Regions from separate parts of the Streptomyces sp. NPDC030862 genome, predicted to be linked through region 3. Evidence: riboswitches for the same ligand, from Rfam matches in the RefSeq annotation. Region 3 holds a riboswitch; each other region holds the start of a gene.

Region 1 (3,263 bases), on a different contig from region 3:
TGGCTGTACGTCCTCACGGGCCGCGTGCGGCTGGTGCTCGGGGACGTGGCCCACGTCCTCGACCCGGGCGACAGCGCGCATTTCGACTCGCTGACCCCGCACCGCATCGCCGCGGCCGGCCGCCGCGGCGCCGAGCTGCTCTTCGTCCACACGCTGCTGCGGAGCGCCGCGGCCGACCTGTGCCTCGGCGGCACCGGCGCCCACCGCTGACGAACCCCCGGAGAGGGAGAACCCCATGTCCTACGAAGTGAAGTTCCCGCGCGGGCTCGTCATCCGGCTCTTCGCCTACCTGGTGGCGGGCCACCTCTTCGCGGCGTTCCTGTACCTGCTCTTCGCGCTGGGCACCGGCTGACGGCGGCCCGCCCGGCCCCGGGGCTCAGCCCGCGTCGACGAGCCGCTCGCGCAGCCGCTCCCGCGTCTCGGGCGCCAGCTTCAGGCCCTCGGAGAGGTACCGCTCGGTCGTGCCCCAGGTCTCCTCGATCGTCGCGAAGGCCGCCCCCAGGTACTCCAGGCGCGCGTCGAAGAGCGGGCTGAGCAGCTCCATCACCTCGGGCGACATCCCGGCCGGGGAGCTGTCGCTGCGGTGCACCTTGTAGCGGCGGTGCGGGTCGTTGGACTTGAGGTAGTCCGCCTCGATGGCCTCCCGCTCCACGCCGACCGCGAGCAGCGTCACCGCGATCGACAGCCCCGCCCGGTCCTTGCCCGCCGCGCAGTGCATCAGCGCCGGGACGCTGTCCTCGGCGAGGGCGTGCAGCACGCGGCTGTGCTCCGCCGTGCGCTCCTTGATGATCATGCGGTACGACTCCGACATCCGCGCCGCCGCCTGGCCGTCCGCGAGGATGGAGCGCAGCTGGTCGAGGTCGCCGTCGCGAACCATCCGCCAGAACTCGGCGCCGTCGGCCGGGTCGGTGAGCGGGATGTTCACGTTCCGGACGCCGGGGAGCTCGATGTCGGGGCCTTCGAGCTTCTGGTCGGCGGCGTTGCGGAAGTCGAAGATCGTGTGCAGCCCGAGGGAGCCGAGGAACACGGCGTCCTCACCGGTGGCGTGCGCCAGGTGCCCGCTGCGATAGAGCCGCCCGTGCCGGACGCGGAGCCCGTCCACCGTCGGCAGCCCGCCCACGTCCCGGAAATTGCGCACACCGGACAGATCGGGCTCGCTCGACGGGGCCTGCGGCACCTGCTGCGTCACGGGGACTCCTCCGCGTCTGACGTCGGCGCCGGCCGCCGACGATGTCGCGATCCGACGATACGACATTGGGTTCCCAGGGCAATCATCCGCGCGGCCGTGGCCGCGGCCGCCGCGACGGCTCGTCGAGGTATGACGCTTCTGTCCGTATTGGGATGTTCGGCATAACGTGCCCCGATAGAAAGGGAGATGGGCCCCGGCACGTGAGCAGCGTCATAAAAGTGACCGTCCGTGGCCGGGCTTCTTCCACAATTCCCCTGCACCCGGCGGGAATTCATGATCCGTAATCCACGGAGGGTGACCGGTATTCCGTAGCGGTACGGCGCAAAGGAATGCACGCGGGAAAGCGGCGGCTTGTTCGCGCCGACCCGGCTGTCCTACGGTCACCGCAATCCGGCCGGACCGCCGAATCCTGCCGCCGGCCCGGAATTCAGCACCCACCCACGTGTGGCAGGAGCGGGGGACCCAAGGTAAGTCCGCCGAGCCCGGAATTCCGGGACCGGCTCGGGGTTAAGTCGCGTCACCACGCGGCCGGGCATCTCCAGCCCGAACCCGACAGCTCACCTCGCAGGCGCCGGAGAGGAATTCGCCATGCCCGCCAAGGGTAAGCACCGCCGTCCCAAGTCCAGCACGCTCACGCGTGGTTTCGTCGCCGCCGGTACCGGTGGCGCGGCCATCGCCCTCCCGCTGCTCGGCGCCACCGGTGCGCACGCCGCGGAGCAGAGCGCCGCGCCGGCGACCGCTCCGCAGCAGGTCGTCGCCGCCGCGCAGACCGCCCCGGCCGCCGCCAAGCCCGCGCCCCGTACGTACACCGTGGTCGCCGGCGACTACCTCGCCAAGATCGCCCACAACAAGAACGTCAAGGGCGGCTGGCAGAAGCTGTACAAGGACAACCGCGAGGTCATCGGCGAGGACCCGTCGCTGATCCTGCCGGGCATGGAGCTCACCCTCGGTGCCAAGGCCGCCCCGGCCAAGGCGAAGGCCGACGAGGACCGCGGCGAGGCCCGCGCCTCCCGCTCCGCCGCCAAGCCCCAGGCCCCGGTGGCCAAGCCCCAGGCCCCGGCGGCCAAGGCCGCCCCGGCGCAGTCCGCCCCGAAGAGCAGCGCCTCGGGCTTCACTGCCCCGGTCGACTCCTCGATCACCACCCCCTACCGCGCCTCCGGCTCCATGTGGTCCTCCGGCTACCACACCGGTGTCGACTTCGCGGCCTCCTCCGGCACCAGCGTCAAGGCCGTCGGTCCCGGCACCGTCGTCTCGGCCGGCTGGAGCGGTTCGTACGGCAACGAGGTCGTCATCAAGCACACCGACGGCACCTACTCGCAGTACGCCCACCTCTCCCAGCTCTCCGTCTCCTCCGGCCAGAGCGTGAGCGGCGGCCAGCAGATCGGCCTCTCCGGCTCCACCGGCAACTCCACCGGCCCGCACCTGCACTTCGAGATCCGCACCAGCCCCAGCTACGGCTCGGACATCGACCCGCTGGCGTACCTGCGCCAGCACGGCGTCTCGATCTGACGCACCGTCGGCACACCGCCGATCCCGCCCTGCCCGGCACCGTGCCCCACGGTGCCGGGCGGTGGCGTATTCCGGCTTGGGTGAATCTTGACCGGTGGCGTATCTCACGCTACGTCAACCCCTCCTTACGGTCGCGTAGGTCACATGGAAGGAGGCAGGATGTGCTCCCGTGGCAGACGATTCGACCTTCAGAGACAGTGACGTATTCGGGTCGTACGTGGCGATCGGTGACAGCTTCACCGAGGGCGTCGGAGACCCCGGACCCGACGGGACGTTCGTCGGCTGGGCCGACCGCCTGGCGGTGCTGCTCGCCGACCGGCTGCCCGAGCCCGACGACTTCCGGTACGCGAACCTCGCCGTACGCGGCCGGCTCCTCGACCAGATCGTCGAGGAGCAGCTCCCGCGGGCGAAGGAGCTCGCCCCGGACCTGGTGACCTTCTGCGCGGGCGGCAACGACATCATCCGGCCGGGCAGCGACCCCGACGACGTGGCCGAGCGCTTCGAGCGGGCCGTCGCCGACCTGACCTCGGTGGTCGGCACCGTGCTGGTGACGACCGGCTTCGAC
Region 2 (3,263 bases), on a different contig from region 3:
GCTCCGGGAACGGCAGGCACCGTCGACCCCGTCAGGCCCCCGCCATCGTTGTCGCGGCAGGGGTGACCGGATCCGCCATCGCCCTTCCGCTGCTCGGCGCCGGCTCCGCGTCGGCCGTCGACGCCCACACGTGGGACCGGGTCGCCGAGTGCGAGTCCGGCGGCGCGTGGAGCGCCGACATGGGCAACGGCTTCTACGGCGGACTCCAGCTCTCGCAGGAGACGTGGGACGCGTACGGCGGCAAGCAGTACGCCCTGCGCCCCGACCTCGCCAGCCGCGCCCAGCAGATAGCCGTGGCGGAGCAGGTCTACGCCGCGACGGGCGTCAAGACCTGGGAGACCTGCGCCCCCATCGTGGGCCTGGGCGGCACCGACGCCGCGCCGGCGAAGGGCGCCACGCCCGACGCGTCCACCGACGCCGCGACGCCCGAGGCCACGCCGGACGCCGCTCCCGAGACGCCCGCCCCGGCCGAGTCCGACGCCACGCAGCCGGTGGAGCCCACGGAGCCCGTGGCCCCGGCCGACCCGGTCGAGAGCCTCCTGCCGACCGAGCCCGCCGCGCCCGCCGCGCCCGCCGAGCCCGCCACGCCCACCACGCCGGACGCCGCTCCGGATGCGGCCGCCCCGGCCGCCCCGCCGGCCCCCGGCACCGGAAAGCACCGCGGCGCGCCCGACCCCGCGGAGCCCCCGGCGGCGACGGACCTGGCGGCCACGGACCCGGCCGCACCGGAAGGTGACGCCGCCACCGGCGCCGACAATTCGGTCAGCGGGCGCGAAACGGACGGCCATGCCTCGCGGAGTGACGGCGCGGCACGCGACCTGGCGGACGCCCAGCCGGGCGCGTACACCGTCCGCCCCGGCGACAGCCTCTCCGCCATCGCCGCGGAGAGGGACCTCGAAGGCGGCTGGACCGCCCTCTACGACGCCAACCGCCAGACCGTGGGCGAGGATCCGGACCTCATCCTCCCCGGCCAGAGCCTCGATCTGGCTCCCGCGCAGCCCTAGTTGACCGGGGCCAGGCAGGGGCTATTGGTGCCTCTATGTCCGGGTCTGCGCCAGTGAGACATGAGTCTCTTTGTGCCAACTGGCGCCTCACGAACGCACGATGTGTCCGTTCCGCCCCTCACCTGCGCAAACGTCCGTCAAGCCGCGGGCGGTAGGGGCGGATTGACCCGGATGTCCGTCTTTGAACTTCAGTGGGCTCTGTGTTTACGGTCGTCATCGCTCGCCACCGCGGGCCCCTTCGACCGGTACGCCGAATCCTGCCGCCGGCCGTGAGGGAACAGTCGTCGCGTGATGCGCCGAAGGCAGGAGCGGGGGACCCAAGGTAGGTGCCGGCCCCCGGCCGTCGGATGACGGTACGTGAGCCGGCTTGGGGTGAGGCCGCGCGAGAGCGCGGCGGGGCAGCTCATCAGCCCTAACCCGACAGCTCACCTCGTAGGCGTCGGTGAGGAGATGCTCCATGCTGTTTTCCAGCAAGGTTTCCGGCAAGGCCAAGCACCGTCGCCCGTCCAAGGCGGTCCGTTTCGCCGCGTTCGCCGGCATCACCGGCGTCGCCGTGGCCGCCCCGCTGATGGGCGCCACCTCCGCCTCGGCCGCCACCTCCGCCGAGTGGGACAAGGTCGCCCAGTGCGAGTCCGGCGGCAACTGGTCCATCAACACCGGCAACGGCTACTACGGCGGCCTGCAGTTCTCGGCCTCCACCTGGGCCGCGTACGGCGGCACCGCGTACGCCTCCACCGCCGACCAGGCCAGCAAGGCCCAGCAGATCGAGATCGCCGAGAAGGTCCTGGCCGGCCAGGGCAAGGGCGCGTGGCCGGTGTGCGGCGTGGGCCTGTCCAACGCCGCGTACAACGGCGGCGCCGCCGAGCGCACGGCCGAGCAGCCCACCACCCGCAGCGAGCAGCGCACCGCGCCGAAGGCCGCCCCCAAGGCGCCGAAGGCCGCCGAGTCCGCGCCGAAGGCCGCGTCGAAGACCGTCACCACCCCGACCGGCAAGAAGGTCGAGAAGGGCGACGGCGAGTACAAGGTCCAGGCCGGTGACACGCTCAGCACCATCGCCGCCGAGAAGAAGGTCGCGGGCGGCTGGGAGAAGCTGTTCGAGCTGAACAAGGACATCGTCGACGACGCCGACCTCATCTACCCGGGCCAGCAGCTCCATCTGAGCTGACCCCCCGAAGGCCCCGGCCCGCCGCTCACAGGGCGGGCCGGGGCCTTTGTGGTTACCCGCAGGTAAACCTTGCGGGGTTTTGCCCCGCATTCGGGGCCCTCGGGTCGTTTTTCGTCCCACGAGGCGGGCGTCGGCTGGCCCCGGCCCCCCGGCCGGTTAGGCTCTTGTCGCACGGCGCAAGGCCAAAGAGACCCTGCACCCTGCACCGCTCGCGTCACAATTCGCGTCACATCCCAGAAGGAGATGCTCGTGCCGTCCATCGACGTCGTCGTAGCCCGGGAAATCCTGGACTCCCGAGGCAACCCCACGGTCGAGGTCGAGGTCGGCCTCGACGACGGCAGCACCGGCCGTGCTGCCGTTCCGTCCGGTGCCTCCACCGGTGCGTTCGAGGCCCTCGAGCTCCGCGACGGTGACAAGGACCGCTACCTCGGCAAGGGTGTCGAGAAGGCCGTCCTCGCCGTCATCGAGCAGATCGGCCCGGAGCTCGTCGGCTACGACGCCACCGAGCAGCGGCTGATCGACCAGGCGATGTTCGACCTGGACGCCACGCCGGACAAGTCCTCGCTCGGCGCCAACGCCATCCTCGGCGTCTCCCTCGCCGTCGCGCACGCCGCCTCCGAGGCGTCCGACCTGCCGCTCTTCCGCTACCTGGGCGGCCCGAACGCGCACCTGCTGCCCGTTCCGATGATGAACATCCTGAACGGCGGCTCGCACGCCGACTCCAACGTGGACATCCAGGAGTTCATGATCGCCCCGATCGGTGCGGAGTCCTTCTCCGAGGCCCTGCGCTGGGGCGCCGAGGTCTACCACACCCTGAAGAAGGTCCTGAAGGACAAGGGCCTCTCCACGGGCCTGGGCGACGAGGGCGGCTTCGCCCCCAACCTCGACTCCAACCGCGCCGCCCTCGACCTCATCCTCGAGGCCATCAAGCAGGCCGGCTACACCCCGGGCAAGGACATCGCGCTGGCGCTCGACGTCGCCGCGTCCGAGTTCTACAAGGACGGCGCCTACGAGTTCGAGGGCAAGTCCCGCTCGGCCGCCGAGATGACCGACTACTACGCCGAGCTCGTCGAGGCGTACCCGCTGGTCTCCAT
Region 3 (3,263 bases):
GCACGCCCCGGTACGCGTGCCACCACCCCGTGCCGCCGCCGTCCGCGGCCGCGCCGGAGAGGGCCTCCAGCAGCGCGCGCTGGCGCGGTTCGCGTACGCCGTAGGCGTCGAGCAGCCGTGACACGTCCTCGCCGGTCACCCCGCTGGCACCCGTCTCGATCCGGCTCACCTTCGACTGGTGCCAGCCGACGAGCCGGGCCGCGTCCCGGCTGGTGAGCCCGGCTCTCAGGCGCAGCCGCCGCAACTCCTCGCCGAGCTTGCGGCGCCGCACCGCCGGACCGTGCCGCGTGCCCCGCACGACAGCCCCACCTCCCGCCCTCCGGAACGCTGGACCAACCCGCCAGTCTGCCCGCGGGAACCGCTCTCGCGTAGCAGGGTTCACCGCTTCGAGCGACAGATATATGCATATCTTGGGGGATCGGCCCCACCCGGGGCGACATAAGTGGCACTCTGGCGCGAAGCGCAATCCGAGGCCGTCCTCGCACAACATCCGCTCCCTGTCGGAGTCCGGCCCCGGTGGGAAAGGGACAGCGTCGCCATGGCAGACCACCAGGAAGCATCCGTCACTCTGCCGAGCGATCCAGCCTCGGTCTCCGCAGCCCGCAGATACGTGGCGGACGTTCTTACCGAATGGGGCCTGCCGGCCGAGTCCGACACGGCGGACGCGGTACGGCTGATCGTCTCCGAGCTCACCACCAACGCCGTTCAGCACACCTTCGGGCAGTCGCCGACCTTCACGGTGGACATCCGGCTGGAACGGGACGAGCAGCTGCGCATCGGTGTCACCGACAGCCACCCGCGCTGGCCGCAGCGCCTGCCCGCGGCCGTCCAGCAGGACAACGGCCGCGGCATGGTCATCATCCGCTGGCTCACCGCCGAACGCGGTGGCCGCCTGACGGTCACTCCGACCGGCGAGGGCGGCAAGACGGTGTGGATCGTCCTGCCCTGGCCCGTCCCCGTCCGGGGCTGAGCGCACGCCCGGTACGGCGGCGGCCCCGTACCGCCCGGTCGTGCGGTACGGGGCGTACGAGCCCTCGTGTCAGCGCACGCGCCCGTAGTAGACCGACTTCGACCAGATGCGGTCGAGCTTGACCACCGAACCCGACTTCGGTGAGTGCCAGATCTTGTTGTCACCGGCGTACAGGCCCACGTGGTAGACGCGTCCACCGGAGTGGAAGAAGACCAGGTCACCCTTCTGCCGCTGCGACGTGGAGATGTGGCGGGTCTTGTTGTACTGCTGCTGCGCGGTGCGCGGCAGTGTCTTGCCGGCCTTCTTGTACGAGTAGAGCGTGAGGCCGGAGCAGTCGAACCGGGACGGGCCCGCTGCCCCGTATGCGTACGGGGAGCCCTTCTTCGACGCGGCGACGTTCAGCGCCTTCGAGGCGTGCGTCGCGGCGGCGGCCTCGGCCTGGGGGACGGCGCCCGGCGCCAGCATGGTGCCGCCGACGGCGGCGAGCGTCAGTGCCGAGACGGCACCGGCTCGGGACAGCAGAGACGGGACATGAATCTGCGCGGTCATAGCGCAACCCTTCGTCAGCCGCCTGTGAAGGATGACCTGTCGGGTTCGGGCTGGCGAAGTTGCCCGGCCGCTGACGCGGCTTCACCCCAAGGGGCGGCCATGGTGCGCTCGCCCCGGACTGCTTGGGTCCTCCACTCCTGCCGATCCACTCCTGTCGACCAGTCGTCCGGACGGCGGCAGGACTCGGCGTCCGCCCGGACCGCCCCGCCGCGGTGGCGGGGGCTTGTCGTCGAAGGGATCTTGACCCATGACAGGGCGAAATTCCGAGCCGAAACGGAGTTATGTGAGGCTCCTCACGACTGATCCATTCGAGTGGACAGAGGCGTTTTGGCGCGACGCGACGGCCGATTGATGATCCGTGGACCAGCGGCGGAAGGTGATGTTCCGCCAGATGCGTACACCATGGGCGCAACTCGTACAGTGCGTAATTCCCTCGTTTGCGTACGCCGAACGAGGGTGGCTCGTCGGCCCTTCTGCGCCCATCCGTGCTACGCGGAAATCCCTCATCAGGCGGGCTCCTGAGGGGTCGTCACCCGCGCAGCCCGACATTCGCCATCGAGAACACGCGGCGCACGCGCCAGCGTCCGGGTGTGCACCTCGCCCTCTCGTGCTCATGCGTCGGGATCGGTGCCTCCCGCGGTGCGGCCGTGCGCCCGGCGAGCGCCCGGTTGATCCGCTCCGGGGGTGGGGAAGCGTGCCGGATCGTTTCGTCGTCCTCGTGCGGGTGACCGGGCGCGTACCCGGGGTGTGGGGGTGGGTAGCCAGGGGCCGACTCGAGCCAACCGGCGAGTCAGACCCCGTCACCCCGCCACAGGGAGGGAATCCGTATGCGTCGCATCGCGGCCGTCGTCCTCGGAACCATCGCACTCCTCGGATCCACCGTCACCACCGCCTCGGCGGTGGCGGTGCCGGACCCCACCGCCGTCGTCGACTGCGTCACCACCAGCGCGACCGACCTGACCACCGTCGTCGACCCCGCCTCGCTCGCCCTGCCCTCGGAGGTCCCGGGCGCGAGCTGCCTGGCCGTCTGAGGCGGGCACCGCGGCTTGCCGGGCGGCACGGGCGCACCCGTACCGCCCGGCGAGCGGCCGCGCCTCGTATACGACCCGTGCTGCGGGCCCGGTGGGCGGCCGCTCATGTCCCATGGCCAGGCAAAGCCGTAGTTAACGTGCCGGAAAAACTTCTGCCCGAGATTGAAATATCTCTCCCTCACAATGTTTCCGCAGGTCAACAGAGTGTTGAAGCCGGATAGGGTCCCGCTGCCGCCCGGGGTCGTGCCGGGCGGGAACATGTGAGGTGAAACGTGCAACTGAGCCCGCACGAGCAGGAGCGCCTGCTCATCCATGTCGCTGCCGACGTGGCGGAGAAGCGCAGGGCACGCGGGGTGAGGCTCAACCACCCCGAGGCCGTCGCCCTCATCACCGCGCACATCCTGGAGGGGGCCAGGGACGGCCGGACCGTCGCCGAGCTCATGGCGTCCGGGCGCAAGGTGCTCAGCCGGGACGACGTCATGGAGGGCATCCCCGAGATGATCCACGACGTCCAGGTCGAGGCGACCTTCCCCGACGGCACCAAGCTCGTCACCGTCCACGAGCCGATCGTCTGACGGGGCCCGCCACCGATGATCCCCGGAGAGATCCTCTACGCCGACGAGCCCGTGCCCCTCAACGAAGGCCGCCCCGTCACCCGCCTCACCGTGCTCAACGCCGCCGACCGCCCCGTGCAGGTCGGCTCCCACTACCAC

The links. Region 3 has a riboswitch for cyclic di-AMP ahead of ACZ42X_RS19800 (C40 family peptidase). Riboswitches for the same ligand answer to the same signal wherever they lie in the genome.
Region 1: another riboswitch for cyclic di-AMP. It lies ahead of ACZ42X_RS02530 (M23 family metallopeptidase); the one in region 3 lies ahead of ACZ42X_RS19800 (C40 family peptidase).
Region 2: another riboswitch for cyclic di-AMP. It lies ahead of ACZ42X_RS15095 (transglycosylase family protein); the one in region 3 lies ahead of ACZ42X_RS19800 (C40 family peptidase).

What each region holds. Positions count from the first base shown of each region.
Region 1 covers NZ_JBVIEN010000001.1:549,537-552,799, reverse strand. Annotated here, with positions in the region: gene ACZ42X_RS02545 (helix-turn-helix domain-containing protein) at 1-210, shown strand, start outside; gene ACZ42X_RS02540 (DUF6126 family protein) at 236-352, shown strand; gene ACZ42X_RS02535 (tyrosine-protein phosphatase) at 377-1,189, opposite strand; cyclic di-AMP (ydaO/yuaA leader) riboswitch at 1,615-1,773, shown strand; gene ACZ42X_RS02530 (M23 family metallopeptidase) at 1,778-2,698, shown strand; gene ACZ42X_RS02525 (SGNH/GDSL hydrolase family protein) at 2,868-3,263, shown strand, end outside.
Region 2 covers NZ_JBVIEN010000005.1:130,038-133,300, reverse strand. Annotated here, with positions in the region: gene ACZ42X_RS15100 (transglycosylase family protein) at 63-1,004, shown strand; cyclic di-AMP (ydaO/yuaA leader) riboswitch at 1,289-1,458, shown strand; gene ACZ42X_RS15095 (transglycosylase family protein) at 1,462-2,169, shown strand; gene eno (phosphopyruvate hydratase) at 2,419-3,263, shown strand, end outside.
Region 3 covers NZ_JBVIEN010000007.1:77,257-80,519, forward strand. Annotated here, with positions in the region: gene ACZ42X_RS19790 (helix-turn-helix domain-containing protein) at 1-298, opposite strand, end outside; gene ACZ42X_RS19795 (ATP-binding protein) at 539-970, shown strand; gene ACZ42X_RS19800 (C40 family peptidase) at 1,040-1,519, opposite strand; cyclic di-AMP (ydaO/yuaA leader) riboswitch at 1,524-1,686, opposite strand; gene ACZ42X_RS19805 (hypothetical protein) at 2,347-2,550, shown strand; gene ACZ42X_RS19810 (urease subunit gamma) at 2,823-3,125, shown strand; gene ACZ42X_RS19815 (urease subunit beta) at 3,141-3,263, shown strand, end outside.